3 regions of the Oerskovia sp. PE-21s genome follow, and region 3 is predicted to be linked to each of the others. Evidence: riboswitches for the same ligand, from Rfam matches in the RefSeq annotation. Region 3 holds a riboswitch; each other region holds the start of a gene.
The links. A riboswitch is a leader RNA that binds a small molecule or an ion and turns the genes downstream of it on or off. The one in region 3 is predicted to bind thiamine pyrophosphate.
Positions count from the first base shown of each region.

Region 1: linked by a shared signal. The riboswitch ahead of thiD (bifunctional hydroxymethylpyrimidine kinase/phosphomethylpyrimidine kinase) and the one ahead of ACZDYF_RS14490 (thiamine ABC transporter substrate-binding protein) in region 3 are both predicted to bind thiamine pyrophosphate.
Region 2: linked by a shared signal. The riboswitch ahead of thiC (phosphomethylpyrimidine synthase ThiC) and the one ahead of ACZDYF_RS14490 (thiamine ABC transporter substrate-binding protein) in region 3 are both predicted to bind thiamine pyrophosphate.

Region 1 is NZ_JBUXJM010000010.1:132,076-135,343, reverse strand. It holds gene ACZDYF_RS17545 (hypothetical protein) at 1-203, shown strand, start outside; gene thiD (bifunctional hydroxymethylpyrimidine kinase/phosphomethylpyrimidine kinase) at 282-1,889, opposite strand; TPP riboswitch at 1,881-1,981, opposite strand; gene pip (prolyl aminopeptidase) at 2,499-3,268, opposite strand, start outside.
Region 2 is NZ_JBUXJM010000004.1:376,182-379,449, reverse strand. It holds gene thiC (phosphomethylpyrimidine synthase ThiC) at 61-1,755, opposite strand; TPP riboswitch at 1,746-1,855, opposite strand; gene ACZDYF_RS10445 (hypothetical protein) at 1,967-3,037, opposite strand; gene ACZDYF_RS10440 (ABC transporter ATP-binding protein) at 3,256-3,268, opposite strand, start outside.
Region 3 is NZ_JBUXJM010000007.1:135,118-138,385, forward strand. It holds gene ACZDYF_RS14485 (ABC transporter permease) at 1-592, opposite strand, end outside; gene ACZDYF_RS14490 (thiamine ABC transporter substrate-binding protein) at 595-1,686, opposite strand; TPP riboswitch at 1,745-1,869, opposite strand; gene ACZDYF_RS14495 (DUF4235 domain-containing protein) at 2,041-2,310, shown strand; gene ACZDYF_RS14500 (serine hydrolase) at 2,378-3,268, shown strand, end outside.

The sequences.
Region 1 (3,268 bases), on a different contig from region 3:
GCCTGGCGCTGACGGTCCTCCTGGTCGTCTTCACGGGCGTGCTCGCGGTGTACTACCTGACCGTCGGGCTCGACCAGATGCGCACGCAGTGCCTGGCCGACCGCCCCGCGGGCGTCTCGACCAGCGAGGTCACCACGACGTGGCGCTGGTGGCCGCCGGGGTACGACTGCGGGTACCCGGCGGACGGCGCGCAGAGCGCGTAGCGATTCCCGCGCCGAGAAGTGAGCAGATGCCCCGGTTCGAGCCCGATCCGGGGCATCTGCTCACTTTTCGGCGGGAGCTCAGTGCGCGGCGAGGGGCGGCGCCGGCCAGGTCGGTCGCGTCAGCCCCTGCTCGAAGAACAGGTACTCGTGCATCGAGGACAGCTCGAACGCGCGCAGCATCCGCTCGCGCTCGGCGGGCGAGGCCCAGCGCGCGGCCTCGTCGGCGAACGAGCACGCGGCACGCGTCGCCTCGGCGAAAGCCGGGTCGCCGTAGAGCGCGATCCACCGCGCGTAGGGGTGCCCGTCGAGGTCTCCTGCCTGGCGCACCAGGACGTCGCCGATGTGCGAGTACAGCCAGTAGCACGGCAGCAGGGCCGCGACCGTCTCCGCGTAGGACCCGTTCGAGGCCGCGTGGAGGTGGTTCGTGTAGGCGGCCGTCACGGGAGACGGGTCGACGCTCTCGACCGCCCCACGGTCCATCCCGGCGTGCTCGCCCAACCAGTCGCGGTGCAGCGCCTGCTCGACCTCGAGCGAGGTGACCGCGGCGCCCGCGAAGAACTGCCGCGCCTCGGGCGTGGGCGCGAGCCGGCTCGCCCGCGACAGCACGCGCGAGTACTCGGCGAGGTACGCGGCGTCCTGCGCGAGGTAGAACCCGAAGTCCCCCGCTGAGAGGCTCCCGTCCGTGAGCTCCCGCACGAACCCCATCCCCTCGACGGCCTCGCGCCACCCCGCGATGCGCTCCCAGGCCTCCTCGGAGAACGCCCGCTGCCCGAGCGTGGGCAGGTGCGCCAGGTGGTCGACGGGTCCGCGCCCCGTGCCCACGGCCAACGCTCCCCCGGCTCGCAGCGCGCCCGTGAGCCAGGTCTTCGCATCGCGCACGGCGCCCGCCCAGTCGTCACGCCGGGGTCGCAGCGCGGCGACCGCCGCCGACAGCGAGCACCCGGTCCCGTGGGTGTGCACGGTGTCGACGCGGGGCGCCGAGAAGGTCGTGACGTCGTCGGGCCCGCGAGCGCCCACCAGGGCGTCGGGCGACTCCTCCCCGGTGAGATGACCACCCTTCAGGAGCACGACGGCGCCGCTCACCACGTGCAGGCGCCTCGCCTGGGCGAGGGCGTCGGACCAGGTGGTCGCGGTCTGCTCGCCCACGAGGACGGCGAGCTCAGGGAGGTTGGGCGTCACGAGGTCGGCGAGCGCGACCAGCTCGCGCACGGCCTGCTCGGCCCCCTCGTCGAGGAGCCGGTGGCCGCTCGTGGCGACCATGACGGGGTCGAGCACCACGAACGGCGGCTTCGCGCGCCCGAGCCACGCGGCGATCGCGCGCGCGTTGGGCTCGTTGGCGACCATGCCGATCTTCACGGCGTCGATCACCACGTCGTCCGAGACCGCGTCGAGCTGCTCTGCGAGGAACTCCGCGCCAGGGACGTGGACCGTGCGGACGCCGTGCGTGTTCTGCGCGACCAGGGCGGTCGTGACCGCCATGCCGTACGCGCCGTGCGCCGCGAACGCCTTGAGGTCGGCCTGGATCCCGGCGCCCCCCGTCGGGTCGGTGCCTGCGATGGACAGGACGCGGGGGCGGGAAGGCTCGGGCCCCCGCGACGCGCCGTGCTCGTCCGCGACCACGGCGTCCGCCGCAGGCGTGCGGGCAGGTGCGGGCCGGACAGGTGTGGTGGTGGCAGCAAGCGACATTGCCGACATCCCTTCGCTAGTGCTAGCTAGATCAGGTTCGACGGGTGTGATCTCAGCCCGGCTCGTGGGAGCGGGCACCCCGTGTCTTCGCAGGGAACTCTAGCTGGCGGAAAGTCCTGCCGGTCGGCGGAGACCACCAGGTGTCGCGAGAGGTCGGAACGGTCGAGGCCTACGAGGCCTCGGCCGGCACGGTCTGCACCATGAGGCTCGACAACGGGACGTACCGGTCGAGGCACCGGACGACGCGCTCGACGTCGGCGCGCGCGGCGTCGGGCACGAGGGCGACCGTCGTCGGGCACGAGGGCGACCGTCGTCGGGAGCGGCGGCAGAGCGAGTGGTGTGACGGCGTACTCGACCGAGGGGTCCTCAGTGCAGACGTTGATCCCGTCGGGCCACCCCTCGACCACGACGAGCCACGGCCCCTGCGTGGGGATCGCGACCCGCCCGGTCGAGCCCGGCGCCGCGGCCAGCGCGAGCGAGCCGCACGACACGGCCAGGACTCCGACGAGCAGTGCCGTACGGCGGGGCATGGCGGTCACCTCGTGGTCGTCCTCGACGGCGGGGGCAGGTGGAGCAGGTGGGGCCACCACCGTAGCCGAACGGCGAGGGCTAGACCGCGAACCGGTCGGTCGCCGCGACCAGCGCCTCCGGGAACCCCTGGCCCCCGTGACCCGCGCCCTCGAGCACCACGAGCTCGCTCCCCGGCCACTCCCCGTGCAGACGCCACGCGACGTCGAGCGGTCCCGACACATCCTGCCGCCCGTGCACCAGGACGGCAGGCACCGTGCCGAGCCCGCGCACCCCGGCCAGCAGAGCGCCGTCGGGCAGGAAGGCCGCGTTGGCCCAGTAGTGCGTCACCAGGCGTGCGAACCGCAGCCGGAACTCCGGGTCCTCGTAGCGGTCCCAGGGCTCGAACCCGTGCACGAGCGAGACGTGCACGTCCTCCCAGCGGCACCAGGCCACCGCTGCGCGCTCACGCACCGCACGATCCGGGGACGCGAGCAGGCGGGCGTAGGCCGCCGCGAGGTTGCCGTCGCGCTCCGCCACGGGAACCTCGGCCACGAACCGGTCCCACTCCTCGGGGAAGAGACGACCCATGTCGCGCGTGATCCACTCGACCTCTCGGGCCGTGGTGCTCGTGACCGCTCCCAGGACCACCTCGGTGACGCGCTCGGGGTGCGCCACCGCGTACGCGAGCCCGAGCGTCGCACCCCACGACGTCCCCAGGACCAGCCACGCATCGATACCGAGGTGCTCGCGCAGCCGCTCGACGTCCGCTACCAGGTGCGCCGTGGTGTTCGTCGACAGGTCGGCGTCGTCCTCGCTCGCGAGCGGTCGGCTCCGACCGCAACCCCGCTGGTCGAGAAGGACCACGCGGT
Region 2 (3,268 bases), on a different contig from region 3:
CCGAGGTAGAACGTTCTGCGCGAGATAGGACGCAGCGCGCACTACCTCGCGCAGAACGTTCTACCTCGGCGTCATGGGCTGGGCGGGAGTCACGGGGAGATACACCCGGCCGCCCGCGTCCGTGAACTCGCTCGACTTCTCCGCCATGCCCGCCTCGATCGCCTCGACCGAGGTCAGGCCGTTCTTCTCGGCGTACTCGCGCACGTCCGCGGAGATCCGCATCGAGCAGAACTTGGGCCCGCACATCGAGCAGAAGTGCGCGGTCTTGGCGGGCTCGGCCGGCAGGGTCTCGTCGTGGAAGGCACGCGCGGTGTCGGGGTCGAGGGAGAGCGCGAACTGGTCGTGCCAGCGGAACTCGAACCGGGCACGGGACAGCGCGTCGTCCCGCAGCTGCGCGCGCGGGTGCCCCTTGGCCAGGTCGGCCGAGTGCGCCGCGATCCGGTACGTGATGACGCCCGTCTTGACGTCGTCGCGGTCGGGCAGCCCCAGGTGCTCCTTGGGCGTGACGTAGCAGAGCATCGCGGTCCCGGCCTGGGCGATGATCGCGGCCCCGATCGCGGACGTGATGTGGTCGTAGGCGGGCGCGATGTCGGTCGCGAGGGGGCCGAGCGTGTAGAACGGCGCCTCCTCGCACAGCTCCTCCTCGAGACGAACGTTCTCGACGATCTTGTGCATCGGGACGTGCCCCGGACCCTCGATCATGACCTGCACGCCGTAGGACTTCGCGACCTTGGTCAGCTCGCCCAGCGTGCGCAGCTCGGCGAACTGCGCTGCGTCGTTGGCGTCCGCGATGGACCCCGGTCGCAGGCCGTCGCCCAGGGAGAACGTCACGTCGTAGTCGCGCAGGATCTCGCACAGCTCCGCGAAGTGCGTGTACAGGAACGACTCCTGGTGGTGCGCGAGACACCAGGCGGCCATGATCGAGCCGCCCCGGGACACGATGCCCGTGACGCGGCGCGCGGTCAGCGGGACGTAGCGCAGCAGGACGCCCGCGTGCACGGTCATGTAGTCGACGCCCTGCTCGGCCTGCTCGATCACGGTGTCGCGGTAGATCTCCCACGTGAGCCTCGCGGGGTCGCCCTTGACCTTCTCGAGCGCCTGGTAGAGCGGCACCGTCCCCACGGGGATCGGGGAGTTGCGCAGCACCCACTCGCGGGTCTCGTGGATGTCCTTGCCCGTCGAGAGGTCCATGAGGGTGTCGGCGCCCCAGCGCGCGGCCCACACCATCTTCTCGACCTCCTCCTCGATCGAGGACGTCACGGCCGAGTTGCCGATGTTCGCGTTGATCTTCACGCCGAACGCCTTGCCGATGATCATGGGCTCGATCTCGGGGTGCCGGCGGTTGGCCGGGATCACGGCCCGGCCGCGGGCCACCTCGTCCCGCACGAGCTCGACGTCCACGCCCTCGCGCGCCGCCACGAACCGCATCTCGTCGGTGATGACCCCGGCCCGTGCCCAAGCGAGCTGCGTGCGGGCGCCGCCCGTGCCGTGCTCGGTGGGGACGGCGTCGGGCCGCAGCCACGACGCCCGCAGCGCGGGCAGCCCGCCCGCGAGGTCGAACGCGGCCGGGTCGTCGACCTCGGTGTACGGGCCCGAGGTGTCGTACAGGTCCAGGTGCTCGCCGTTGCTCAGGAGCACGCGGCGCTCGGGGACGCGCAGGTGTTCCGCGCCCGGGACGGGGTGGTGCACCTTGGCGGACCCCGCGATGGGTCCGGTCGTGATGGTGTGCGCGGGCACAGCGGTCTCAGAGCTCATTGCTCTCTCCCTACGTCGGCATGATCCGAACAGGTTCGAACGGTCGGCGGCGCTGAGCCGCCCTCTCAGCTCGCTGCTGCGAGCTCCCGTGGGTGTGGAGTTGTGGGTGGTACTGGTGGTGCTGGGTGGTGCGCGGCCACCGTAGCGCAGGTTGCACGACGGCGGCGCGGGCGTCCCGCGATCAGCCCGGCTCACCCAGCGTCGAGGTCCGTCACCTCTCCTTGAAGTACTTGAACAGGTGCTTCTCCCGGGTCGCGAGCGCCCCGACGACCGCTCCGACGAGCACCGCGCCCGCTCCCGCGAGGACGGTCCGCATGCCGATGACCCAGGTGCTGAGGTGGTCGGCGGGAAGGCCGGCATCGGCGGCGAGCCACCACAGCACCGGAACGGTCACGATCACGGCGGCACCGGTCCACACCGCGGTCTCCAGGAGCACCTGCCAGGTCAGCGCCGAGCGGGGGACCCGGGCGTGCAGGGCTGCGGCGAGCTCGAGGCGGCGCAGACGAATCACGGCGAAGCCCAGGGCCAACCCCAGGAAGGCGGCGGCGATCGGCGCGGGCTTCGTCAGACGATCCCTGAACTCGGCGCTCGCGTCGTACGTCGCGCCGAGCCGGCCGTTGAGCTGCTTCTGGGTGGGCTGAACCTCGGAGGCTGAGTCGGCGACGATGGTCGTGCGCAGGAGCGTCGCCGTCTCGGGCTCGACGGGCCAGATCTCGACCCAGCACGAGTCGAACAGTCCCGCCGCGGGCACCGGCGCGACTGCTGCGTAACCGAGCGCGCGGTCGCGCCCGTCGTCGGGGTACGGGTAGACGGCGCCGACCCGCGCGGGACCGGTGATCGTCGCGATCGAGTCACCGGCGGACGCGCCGAGCGCCTCGGCCAGGTCCGCGGACAGCCACAGTCCCGCCCCGGCGACCCGGCCGCGGTCGAGCGCGCCGAGCAGCCCGGGGGTCGCCTCGAAGCCGGTCAGCTCGCTCGACGGCAGGTTGAGCGCCCGCACGGGATCCCCCGTCCGCAGGGCTCCGGCGGCGTTCACGCCGTCGACCCCTGCGAGGGCCTCGCAGCGTGCCCCGTCGACCTGCCCGGTGGCCTCGAGGATCTGCACGCTCGCGCCCGCGTCCCGGTACTCACGGGCGCCCTCGATCACGCCCGCGACCGCACGCACGTCGACCGCGGCGAGCGCCCCCACGACCACGACGAGCACCGCCGCGAACAAGGTCGCGCGCGTCGTGCCGGACCCGACGTTCCGCCACGCCTCGGACACCACGGACGCGGCCCGCATGGCACGCGCCCGCACTGGTCGCGCGGGCTTCTCCCCCGGCCCGACGCCGCCACTCGCCTCCGCGCGGAGGTGCGCTCCGCCGTCGGGCACGGTGGGGGGTGCTGAACCCGTGACCTGACCGAGGGGCTGTGCGCCAACGGGACGGTGCGAGGCGCCCGGGGACGTGGCCAGGCCGGGTCCCGCCGCGCCGTCGGGCACGGGGCCCTGCTCGGTGGCGGTCACGCCGCGACC
Region 3 (3,268 bases):
CGGACCGGAACGCACGCCAGGGCGAGGCGCCGAGGGCGCGGGCCGCCTCCTCGGCGCGCGGGTCGAGGTGCTCCCACAGCCCGCCGACCGTGCGGACCACGACCGAGTAGTTGAAGAACACGAGCGCCAGGACGATCGCCCCGAACGTGCCGTCGAGCCGCAGGAACCCGAGCAGCCCGCCCTCGACGAGCAGCGAGCGGAACGCGACGCCGACCACGACGGTCGGCAGCACGAACGGCACGGTCACGAAGGCCCGCAGGAACGTGCGCCCCCGGAACCTGCACCGGTACAGCACGTAGGCGCCGGGCACGCCGAGCAGCAGCGAGATCACGGTCCCGAGGATGCCCTGCCACAGCGTGAGCCCGATGATGCGCCAGGTCCGCGGCTCGGAGAACACCTCGGCGAAGCCGGAAAGGTCCAGCGAGGCACCCGAGGCGTCCTGGGTCACGAACCCGCGCGCGACCAGCGTCACGACGGGCCACGCGAAGAACACCCCGAGGAACAGCAGCGGCAGCCCGGCGGCGAGCCCCCACAGGAGGACCCGCCCGCCGCGCTGCACGACCGCGGGCACGCCGCGGCTCACGGGCATCATGCTCAGCCGATCACCGTCGACGTCCACGCCTTGATCCACTCGTCGCGGTGCGCCGTGATGTCGGCGGGAGCGACCTCGAACGGCGCCGGGGACAGCGGCGCGAACTCGGCCCACCCCTCGGGCAGAGCGACGTCCGCGTTCGCGGGGTACATGTACATGTTGTCCGCGATGTCGGCCTGGAACGCGTCGCTCACGAGGAAGTCGACGAGCTTCTTGGCGCCCTCGGGGTTCTCGGCGCCGGCGAGCACGCCCGCGTACTCGACCTGGCGGAAGCACGTGTCGAGCAGCGCGCCCGTGCTGGTCGAGGTGCCGTCCTCGGACACGGTGAACGCGGGCGACGTGGAATAGGACAGCGCGAGGGGGCGCGGGCCCTTGCCCTCGGAGCCCGAGAAGTCGACCGAATAGGCGTCGGACCAGCCGTCGACGACCTTGACGCCGTTGTCCTTGAGCTCGGCCCAGTAACCTTCCCAGCCGTCCTCTCCGTACGCGCCGACCGTCGCGAGCAGGAACGACAGCCCGGGCGACGACGTCGCGGGGTTGGTGACGACGAGCAGGTCCTTGTACTCGGGCTTGGTGAGGTCGTCGAGGGTCACGGGCTCCGCGAGGCCCTTGTCGGCGAACCAGGTGTGGTCGACGTTGACGCACACGTCGCCCAGGTCCACGGGTGTGAGCGCGCCGTCGCCGACCGCGTACTGCGCGGCCGAGCCGGCCAGGCCCGCGGGCGTGTAGGGCTCGAGCACGCCCTCGTCGATCGCGCGCGTCGCGAACGAGTTGTCGATGCCGAACACGACGTCGCCCAGCGGCGAGCCCTTGGTGAGCACGAGCTGGTTGACGAGCGCCCCGCCGTCGCCGGGGGCGACCTGCTCGACGGTCAGCCCGGACTCCTTCTCGAACGCGGCGAGGACGTCCTCGCTGACGTTGAACGAGTCGTGCGTGACGAGGGTGACGGTGCTGCTCGCGGCGCTCGACCCGCTCTCGCCCGATCCCGCGCCCGTGCTGCCAGCGCAGGCCGCGAGGGCCAGCGCGCCGATCCCGCCGACGAGCCCCAGGCCTAGCCTGCGGGGGGTGCTGCGGCGGATACTGATGGTGTTCACGTGTCCTCCTTGGACGTCACAGGAGGGGGACCTCGCGCACGGGAGGTCCCGTGAGCGAGGCTAGAGAAGCCCGACTTCCTCCACCGGTGCTAACCGGATCAGGTTCGAGGGTCTGCGGTGGTCCGCACTCTCAGCGCCCGTTGCCCGGTGTCCCGGGCGGTCGGCGCTCCCCTGTCGTTCACCTGCGACTTTACACCTCGGCCCGACGGCGCGGGCGGGGCTCTCGCGGGTGACGTCCCCCGGGGAGCGCGGCGCCCCGGGGGACGACTACGGTGGGAGTGAGCTTCGCCGTCGGGCCTGCGGGTACGACGGCGGCACCGCCCCGCCCGCCTCACCCTCACCGGAGGAACACACATGGCCGAGAACGAGCAGACCCTCGCCGAGAAGGTCACGACCGTCGCGCTGACGCTGGCCGCAGGCTGGATCGCCCAGAAGGCCGTGAGCTACGCGTGGGCCAAGGCGACGGGGCACGACGCGCCCAAGGACCTGGACGACCCGGAGGTCGGCATCATCAGCGCCGTGACGTTCGCCGCTGCGGCGGCTGCCGCGAGCGTGTTCGCGCGCCGGTTCGCGGGACGCGAGGCCAAGCGGGTCGTGAAGCGCTTCGTCGCGCGCGCGTCCTGAGGTCGAGGTCGGGCGGCCCCGGCGGGTCCGCGCCCGCCGTGCGAGGGGTGTTCCGTAGGGTGTCCCGATGCCCTCCCCTCCTGCTGCCCGACGCCGCCGCTCGTCCCTCGTAGGAGGCCTCCTCGTCGTGGGGCTCGCACTGACCGGGTGCTCGTCGCCCGGTCCCGGCTCCGAGGTGTCCCCCACGCCGAGCGTGGCCCCGACCGCGGTCGCGCTGCCGGGCGGGACCGTCGGCAAGGCGGCAGGGTGGGTCCTCGAGGTGCTCAACGCGGACGCGTCCCCCGACGCCGCGACGCTCGAGCGGCGGTTCGCGCGATCGTTCCTGGACCAGGTGCCCGCCGCACAGCTCGTGCCCGTGCTGGAGCAGCTCCGCGCGGACCAGGAGTGGGTGCCGGTCTCGGTCGACGCGGTCGGCCCGGGCGAGCAGCAGGCCGCGCTGACGATCGTCGGCGCGAGCGGTCAGTTCTTCACGATGCAGATCGGGGCCGACGCGGACAGCCGCATCGAGACCCTCTTCTTCGGCCCGGGCGACGACCCGCACCGTGAGCCCGCCGAGAGCTGGGACGAGCTGGGCGAACGTCTCGACGCCGTGGACGCACGGAGCTCGCTGCTCGTGGCCCAGGTCCTGGACGACGGGACGTGCCGGCCGGTCGAGGAGGCCCCCGGCGGCTCGGACGCGGACGAGGTGCTGCCGCTCGGCTCGATCTTCAAGCTCTACGTGCTGGGCGCCGTGTCGCAGGCCGTCGAGGCCGGGACGCTGACCTGGGACGACGCGCTCACCGTGACCGACGACGTGCGGTCGCTGCCCGCGGGCCAGCTCCAGGACGCGCCCACGGGCACCGTGGTCACGATGCGCGAGGCGGCCGGACTCATGATCTCGATCAGCGACAACACCGCGACCGACCTGCTCGTCCAGGCCGTGGGACGCGACGCGGTCGAACGCGCGCAGGCCGCGCTG